Regions from separate parts of the Paenibacillus sp. OT2-17 genome, predicted to be linked through region 1. Evidence: riboswitches for the same ligand, from Rfam matches in the RefSeq annotation. Region 1 holds a riboswitch; the other holds the start of a gene.
What was found. Region 1 has a riboswitch for cyclic di-AMP ahead of GRP75_RS19300 (hypothetical protein). Riboswitches for the same ligand answer to the same signal wherever they lie in the genome.
Positions count from the first base shown of each region.

Region 2: another riboswitch for cyclic di-AMP. It lies ahead of GRP75_RS03175 (resuscitation-promoting factor); the one in region 1 lies ahead of GRP75_RS19300 (hypothetical protein).

Region 1 covers NZ_WUDQ01000273.1:112-4,515, reverse strand. Annotated here, with positions in the region: gene GRP75_RS19325 (helix-turn-helix domain-containing protein) at 53-436, shown strand; gene GRP75_RS19320 (hypothetical protein) at 533-781, opposite strand; gene GRP75_RS19315 (urease accessory protein UreF) at 1,078-1,815, opposite strand; tRNA gene GRP75_RS19310 (tRNA-Leu) at 2,079-2,161, shown strand; gene GRP75_RS19305 (glutathione peroxidase) at 2,320-2,805, opposite strand; cyclic di-AMP (ydaO/yuaA leader) riboswitch at 3,272-3,444, shown strand; gene GRP75_RS19300 (hypothetical protein) at 3,560-3,955, shown strand; gene GRP75_RS30675 (potassium-transporting ATPase subunit F) at 4,139-4,216, shown strand; partial or broken gene GRP75_RS19290 (potassium-transporting ATPase subunit KdpA) at 4,368-4,404, shown strand, end outside.
Region 2 covers NZ_WUDQ01000005.1:81,458-85,861, forward strand. Annotated here, with positions in the region: gene rnmV (ribonuclease M5) at 1-125, opposite strand, end outside; gene GRP75_RS03175 (resuscitation-promoting factor) at 272-1,420, opposite strand; cyclic di-AMP (ydaO/yuaA leader) riboswitch at 1,692-1,974, opposite strand; gene GRP75_RS03180 (TatD family hydrolase) at 2,176-2,946, opposite strand; gene GRP75_RS03185 (HD domain-containing protein) at 2,989-4,272, opposite strand.

The sequences.
Region 1 (4,404 bases):
TGAAAAATGAAAATTATTTCAGAAAAAGTTACTGTGTCGGAGGGGAAACATTTTGGGAGATCAAACTATTTATCAGCGGATTGAAGCTTTGATTAAGGATCGCGGAATGACCAAGAAGGCATTTTGTGAAAAACTTAAAATCAGTTCAGGGAATCTCGGTGATTGGAGAAGGGGTAAAACAACGCCGGGTACCACCCATTTGATTCAGATTTCGGACTTTTTTAATGTATCGCTCGATTGGTTAATGAAAGGGATTAAGCCAGGAGAAGGCGTACTTCAGGAGCAGAAGGCTGCTTATTTTTTTGGAGTGATGGGGCCACTGAATTGCCAGGCAGAAGATCTTGAGACGGAAGAACAGAATTTTATTTTAGAATATGTTGAATTTGCGAAATACCGTAAGCAAAAAAGTGAGAAGGATAAAACAAAGCCGGAATAATTTTTTGGCTAAAGATCGTCTGGGTTGAAGACCCGTAAACGAACGAGTGGGGTTCGCTTTACGGGTCTATTTGGTTTCTTGGTGATATGGAATGACCTATATGTAACTGGAATGCTTGTTAGGTTTAGAGTGCGGTGCCTCCTTATAATCGTTATCGTCGATGTTCAGAATTGCAGCAACTTGTTTTCTGTACCTTTGTGCTTTGCGGGTGCCGTGAATCAGATTGGACAAGCGTGAAGGCGGAATATTGTGTGTCTCACAAAATGTTTTCTGATCCAGTCGAAGTTCGACAAGCCGTTGTTTGATGGCCCACCCGAAGGAGGTGACAGGCATTTTGTTATTCAAGAGAAATCGCCCCTTACGGATTCTTGCGGAATAATTGGTGTGTTATAATAATCATCAGTAAACATGTTAGAATTAACCATCTGACACTATGATACACTTTTATACGTGTTTTTACAATCGTAAATGCGTCATTTTGTTGAATTAATTACTTAATTAAGTGCTAGGTGGTTCTGATAATCCGTCTAGAGTCTGCTAATGGTGTGAATTGCGATTATATGTGGATAAAAAACACTCTGCCACCTGAGGAAAGGGACAGAGTGTTTTTCGTGTTGTGACCACATTGGCGAAGCTACGCATCAGGGGGATGCTGGAAGGCGTTTGAATAGACCTGAGGAGGAAAACAGTCTAGGTTCATCCAATTGGTTATTATGGCTCATATAAAGAGGTAGAGTGATGTAGGAGCTGGACCAATGTCTGTGAAGAAAGCGACGCTGAGATGCAGTTGGCTCAGGTTGGTTAAGCTTCTTCCAGGCAGAGAGGAGCTCGCTTGTCATACGCTCCATAAGAGGGTTCTTTTCCTCATAAGGAGGATTGAGTAGCTTGAAGGCATCTTCCACACAGAAGGACACCGCTGCGCTAAGATAGCCGTGAACGGTCTGTTCTACATCGTTTCCGAGGAGGAAGTTAATCCAGGTGTGAACGGTAGCGAGTGTGCCAATCGCATTGTATTGAATGAGTATGGATTCCAACTGGTCAAATTCAAGCCAAGGATAAAGAGCCTTAGCGAGCTTGAGCAGACGCTGACCGGATAGACGAAACTCCTTCACATGCTGCCAGGAGGGACGTTGGGTATGCAGCATCTTATCAATGAGGGCGATCCGCCAACTGTCATTCTGCTGGATGGCGACATACAGACTTTTGATAGCCATGCCGTCAACGGTTGTAAATTGAGGATACAAATCATCCAGCATGTAATGTTCCAGGTCTTGTAGACTGTTCAAATGTCCGTTACGCGATAGTTTCTCCAGTCCGTTAAAACGGGTGAAGCCACCAACAGGTAGGGAAGGGTCCAACAATAATGCATAGTTCAGCAAGCGGTTGCCTTTATACAAGGTGGTTCGCCTCCTCGAAGTGAATCCTTATGTTATGTTATTTTACTTTTTACTTGGGGATAACGAAAAATATTCGAAATATATGTAATATATATTTACATTTAAATAGCTTTTGTGTCAAATTAAATATTCTTATCGCTCATATATGTTAGTTAAAATAACGTATAAAATAATTATTATATTTTTGTTTACAAATAGTTGATGAGAGAGTATAATAAATCTGTTGCCTCATTACATTATGATTTGCGGTCGTGGTGGAATGGCAGACACGCTATCTTGAGGGGGTAGTGGGCGTACGCCCGTGGAGGTTCGAGTCCTCTCGACCGCATTATATGCAAGACTCAGTTAAAAAAGCATCCTGACACGGTTTACGTGAAGGGATGCTTTTTTTGTTAAGCATTTTTCGTTAAGCATTTTTCGTTATATCCTTTAGCCACAGAAGCAACGGTAGACAATAGGTCGTTTATTAACTGATAAAGAAGGATGTCAGTTTTGCTGCAAAAGCTTCTCTATATCTCCCGCCAGCTTATCTGGAGTGGTTTGCGGTGCATAGCGCTTAAATACGTTACCTTCTCGTGTAATTAAGAATTTAGTAAAATTCCATTTGATCGCTTTGGACCCTAATACCCCCGGAGCAGTTTGGGTCAGGTAACGAAATAAGGGGTGCGCTTGATCGCCATTGACATCTGTCTTGGCGAACATCGGAAAGGTAACACCATAATTGATCTGGCAAAACTCGGAAATCTCCTCGCTGGAACCTGGCTCTTGTTTGGCAAATTGGTTGCTGGGAAATCCCAAAATTTCGAGCCCCTGTTCATGGTACTGGTCATATAGCTCTTGTAGCGCTTTGTATTGGGGGGTTAACCCACATTTGCTGGCAGTGTTCACGATAAGCAGAACGTTCCCTTCATATGTGGATAACGGAATTTGTTTCCCTTGCAGGGTGTGCGCATCATATTCATAAACGGTCATAGTATCTCTCCTTATTCAATATTCAGCAATTAAATTGTAAGCAATTAAAAGCAAGGTTGCAAGTCTGGAAAAGCTGTATCAAGCCTTTAGCCGCTGTAAAATCGTATTTTGTTCAAAACAGTAAATCGCACCGCAAATGGAGCGAATTAAGGTGTTTCTTCTTATAAAAGCGGGTTCAATCGGTGTTTAGCTGGTACATATAGCGTATTTTCTTCTCTTTTTACAAAAAAAGGCCAAAAACGCTCTACCCTACGCCAATATTGACATGCTTGTCATTTTCGAAAAGGGATGAAAAACAGAGATTGAAGGAGCTGTGAGAAGCATAGTTGCATTGTAAGCGCTATTATTAATATTCTAGGCTCTAAAGGCCGATTTATAACCCCGCAGTTGAGCTTTACAGTCTTCCATGCGCGGGTGTATGATTCAAGACGTAATTTCAAATTAACTTGAATGAAGCAACAACGAAATGTCTATAGCGCTGAATTTTGCAGTTGCAAAAGCGGGGGAACCAATCGAGATTGTACGGCTTCGGAAGCCGTGTGTCTCATGGGGTGAATTTTCAGGTCAAGTGCCAGAAATAGGGCGACTCTCACGTCCGAATCCGACAGCTAACCTCGTAAGCGTACAGGGAGAGGCAACAAACCGCCGTGTGCAGCCATGGTTTATTTTATCATGGATATGTAAGAAGCCGGAGGAAAGCCTTTTTCCTTCGGCTTCTTTTTGTTGTCTTTTTATACCGGGAGAGGAGCTACTGATGGAAGGTCGGTTAATTATTGTCACTGCACCGAATGAAGCGGGCAGAAGTTTTGTGAAATTGCTTATTTTCAAAAAATTGGCGTTTGCAGTTCTCACGAATAGCGCCCAGGAGGAACGACAGCTCAAAAAAATGGGTGTGGAGCACATTGTCCGCATCAATACCATGCAAGCGGGAAAATGGAATTTTCCAAAAAAAGAAATTGGTAGTGTGTATTTGTTCGAGAACAGCTTGAATCTGACGTGCCGTTTCCTGCAAATATGTCGGCCGCTAACATCGGAATCGATCTATGTTATTACGCACGGCTGTAATCCACAAGGAATTTATCGGGGATTGGGAGCGGATCATGTGATCTACACATTGAACGGAGAGGTGGGTTTTCTGCTGAACGGATAAGCACTTATAACATAGTTGTTTTATGATTTTATGATCAAATAAGAATGGCGATCTGAGGACCGATACGGAGGGTATAAACATGATGGATATATACATGCTGCTCGTCATGGCTGTGAGTTATGGAGTGATACTGCTGTTTGTACGCTGGTGTGATGCGCAGACCTCTAAAGGAGGACGAAGAGGATGATCGTTATACTTGGGCTTACGGCTATTGTGTTTATGTATTTAATCTACGCACTCCTGAACCCTGAAAAGTTCTAGTCAGCTATAGGGGATAGAGCGGGCGGGAACAACAGATCTGAATATTAAGCATCATAGGTAGCGGGTTTTCGCAAACGTGTGCACACAATTGGTGCTCTGGAAGCAGGTCTGTTGTTCCAAACGCAGGAGCATTTTGAAGGAGGAATAAAGGATGGAGCTGCTTCAAATTGGAATTGTGATCGTCATAT
Region 2 (4,404 bases), on a different contig from region 1:
GCAATTTTACGCAGCGTCATTTTATTAATGGCTGAGCCGCCAGTTTCTATCGTATCCGCTTCAACAGCGCGGCGAATGGCCACCGTATCATCCCGGCCCTCTACCACGATCACTTCCTTGATCATTTGCGTTTCCCTCCACTGCTACACAGCAAGCTATATTTATCTTTCCCTGCTTTTGAAAACAAAATAAGAAGAGGATATCCTCTTCTTAGCATGGCATAACTATGTTGTTAATACTATCGCATTGCCCTCAACATACACAACCTGTTTTAGTTGATTTCAGGCTTTATCGGTCCGATAACATAAACGGTTTTACCGTGCTTACGACCAAATTGGTTGGCTCGGCTCAAACTCTCATAATACACATCGATTTTGTGGCCTTTAATCGCGCCACCGGTATCCTCCGCACGGCGGAAGCCCACCCCTTCGATATATACCCACCAGCCGATTGGAATTACACTCGGATCGACCGCGATGGTGCGTCCTTCCGTGACACGTGCGCCGGATGCAGTACGTGTACCGATACCTGGCTCCTGTGAGGAATACGCCGTCATGGAGACATTTTGTAAAACTTTGCTATATTTAAAATTGACGCCTGCTTTACGGACAGCACTGCCCGAACTAACCGTTGTTGCCTTAACCGCATCATTGGGACCGACGGAAGCAGCCAGAACGACCGGTTTTTTCTTCGTTCCTACTGCAATGACTTTATCCACACGGTTCTGTGCAACTTCCTTGTTAACCAGCTGTTTGGATACCAACTTTCCATCATGATATACCTTTTGAACGTGCTGGACGACCACACCCGATTTGCCGCTTTGAATGACCCGATTATCGCCTTTATAAAGACTCGGATCGGCCGTTTTGATGACCTGATAAGGCACCTGTTTTTTCTGTTCGACCTGCTGTTTCTTCACACGGACGATTTTTATGTCCATGTTAGACGAAACAGAGGCATCCAACGCAGGATAAACTTTATCCGTTGATGATAATTTATAGCCCGAGGTACGAATGGCACCTTCTACTGTATTTTCTGTTGTGTACAGCTTTTTCGTCTCATTGCCTGAAGATACTTTGACTTGATTGGCACGTTTAATGACTACGCGATCGCCATCCTGTATTGCTCCATTTAGCGGCATGGAAACTGTATCATGCGGCTGAAGTGAAATGGAATGCTCGCTCAGCAAATCTTGAAGCTTGGATTCCCGGGTTTCTACCGCAGACGCCTTGCCATCGATGACAAAAAAGACTTGTTTTTTAGATTGCGTGTACATCAGAATTGAAATCATAATCGTTAGCGCGATTAGAAAAATAGCAACCAAAGCAGCCTGGCGCACATTCTCTTGCTTCCAACGCAATACGTAAGACATGCTGGATGAGCGTGACTCATGGGTATCCTTTTTTTGGAAAATGCCCATTTCCTCCGTCCTCCTTACATAGCCCGCCGTCTGGAGTAAGACATAGTTGAGATTTGACGTGACTATAACAGATTTTCTACAAGACAAGCCCAAACTGCGACTGTCCTGCACCATGTACCCGTCTTCGCGGCATGCTGTCCTCCCCTGTTTAACCACAGTATGATGACAGATTTTCTTTTATTCACAACAAAAAAAGCCAGAGAAAGAGACTAGAGAGCTCTTTCGTGGCTTCCGGCATGTGTGAATATGCGGGAAAACTCATGCACGAGATGGCTTCTCTCTTGTTACGCTTACGGGGTTAGCTGTCGGGTTCGGACGTAGAGAGTCGCCCTAGCTTGGGTCAACCGCTCATGGCGGTCGCCTTCACATTCACCCCGAAGACCCAGAAAGAAATCGAAATACGGCTCCTCCACCTATTCAATCCCATCCGGGGAAAGAATTTAGGTCGAGCCGGCTGGCGGAAGAGACGTTCCCTTCTTGCACATATGCCGGACGTACTGTAAGCCATATCGGTTCCCCCGTTCCCTGTAAAAGGGACTCAGCGAGACTGGTTCATGAAATGACTTGTTGATGTTTACATTCAAACAACAATTCACTGAAAAGATGATATCCTGTTTCTATGCATGTTGTAAAGCAGGTTTCAAGTACATTTTTTAAAATATTCGGTTAAAATATTGTAATATTCTCGAGTTTCCTGCAACAAATTCATGATTAGCTTCGTCTATCTCTTTATTTTGATCGATTTCTTCACTTTTTCATTGAATGTCAAATCGTTCCAGGGCATTTCGGGTCGTTATTGACACTAATTCCTCCACTGTAATCCCTTTGATTTGGGCTGCAGCCTCTGCTACCAGTCTCACATGTGCAGACTCATTTCGCTTCCCACGAAACGGATGAGGCGTCAGATAGGGAGCATCAGTTTCAATGAGCAGACGGTCCAGCGGCACCTGTGCGAGCACCTCTTTTGGCTGCTTGGCATTTTTGAACGTTATTGGACCACCGAAGGAAAGGTGAAATCCCATATCCAGCACCATTTTGGCAGTTTCCCAGCTACCCGAAAAGGAGTGCATGACTCCGCCAATCTCACTCGCTTTTTCCTCGCGCAAAATCTTAACAATATCTTCATGTGCATCCCGGTTATGGATAACAATGGGCATTTTGAGCTCACGAGCCAGACCAATTTGATTTCGAAACACCCGATGCTGCACATCCTTCGGTGATGTATCCCAATAATAATCCAGACCGATCTCTCCGATGGCTACAACCTTTTTATGACTGCATAACGATGCAATCCATTCTAGATCGCCCTCCTGCATTGTAATAGCATCCTGCGGATGCCATCCAACTGCCGCATAAATAAAATCATACGTCTCGGCCAATTTCATAGTGGATGGAATGGTCTCACGATTAAATCCGATATTGATCATCCGTGTTACTCCTGATTCGACAGCACGTGCTATAACTTCTTCACGATCTTCGTCAAATTGTGGCGCATCCAAGTGAGTATGAGTGTCGAATAAATCCAAGGTTTACATCTCCTTTTTTTACTTACATTTCTATATAGTTGTCTATTCTTTGACAAAATAATTCCTTATTTCGGCAGGAAGCCTGTCTTTTACCGCGTTCAATTTATTCTGGGGAAAATACATATGATATTTTCCTCGGTGAATACCACTTATTGAGCGCACAATTTCCGAAACTTCGGATATTTCACTCACCTCGCCCTGACGTCCAAGCAGTAAAATCTGGTTGTCCGTCGAGCCACCCTGCCGAAACACATCATAAGGAAGATCTGTCGGAAAATCAATTTCAAAATCATATTCAGGGTGCAAACCAGCCTCTTTCAAAGCTTCTCTAATACTGTCAATGGTATCTGTATCCATATTTTCAATCTCTACATATTTATACAATCTACGGTCCATAAAACGGCTGCTCAAATCGCTTAAAATTTCGTCCTTTTCTCGTTTCCACTGGCTAAATACGGTCTGGATTAATGACTCGTCGAGCATCAGATATTGCTCTACTGTAAGCTCTCCTTTCAACAGATCCGGCAGCGGGTCCAGCAGAAAACCAAACTCATATCCGTTTTTAAACAATTCCTTTGCTCGCTTGAAAATTTTACGTAAAAGGATTTCCGAGCTGCGTGTTACAGGATGAAAATAAATTTGCCAATACATCTGGTAGCGTGACATTAAATAATCTTCTACTGCATGCATGCCTGATTCCTTCACAACAATTCTCCCATTATGAGGACGTAGCAGTCGTAAAATACGATCCAAATCAATTGTGCCGTAGTTGACACCTGTCGAATGAGCATCCCGCAACAAATAATCCATACGGTCAGCATCTAGCGGACTGGTTACCAAGTTGACAACGATTGGCTTATCATACGTTTTGGCTATAACCGCAGCCACCTTTTGTGGAAGCTTTTCGTCGACTTGCCGTAGCACAGCGTTGATCTTCGTGTCTCCCAGTACAATGCGGCATGTCCAATCCTCATGGTTCATATGAAAGGCTTCCTCAATTGAATGAGAAAATGGGCCATGCCCCACATCATGCAATAAAGCTGCACATAGAGCAACCAGCCTTTCCTCCTTCGGCCAATCTGGGAAATCTCCACGTTCAAATTGAGAAATAATACGTCTCGTAATCTCATATACGCCCAATGAATGTGAAAAACGGCTATGCTCCGCTCCATGAAACGTAAGATACGATGTGCCTAACTGCCGTATGCGCCGTAAACGTTGGAACTCCGGCGTATTGATCAACCGCCATATCACAGTATCCTGAACATGGATGTAATTATGTACCGGGTCTTTAAAAACTTTTTCTTCACTGAGTGGCTGGTGCAAGATATCAGCTCCTTTAATATTCGGAATAATGGATTAAAATACAATAAAATCCTAAATGATTTCCTTCATTCGACATTCTTTGTCGTAATATGTCGAATTATAGTTTTTCGACATTTCCAAATCGACAAACTG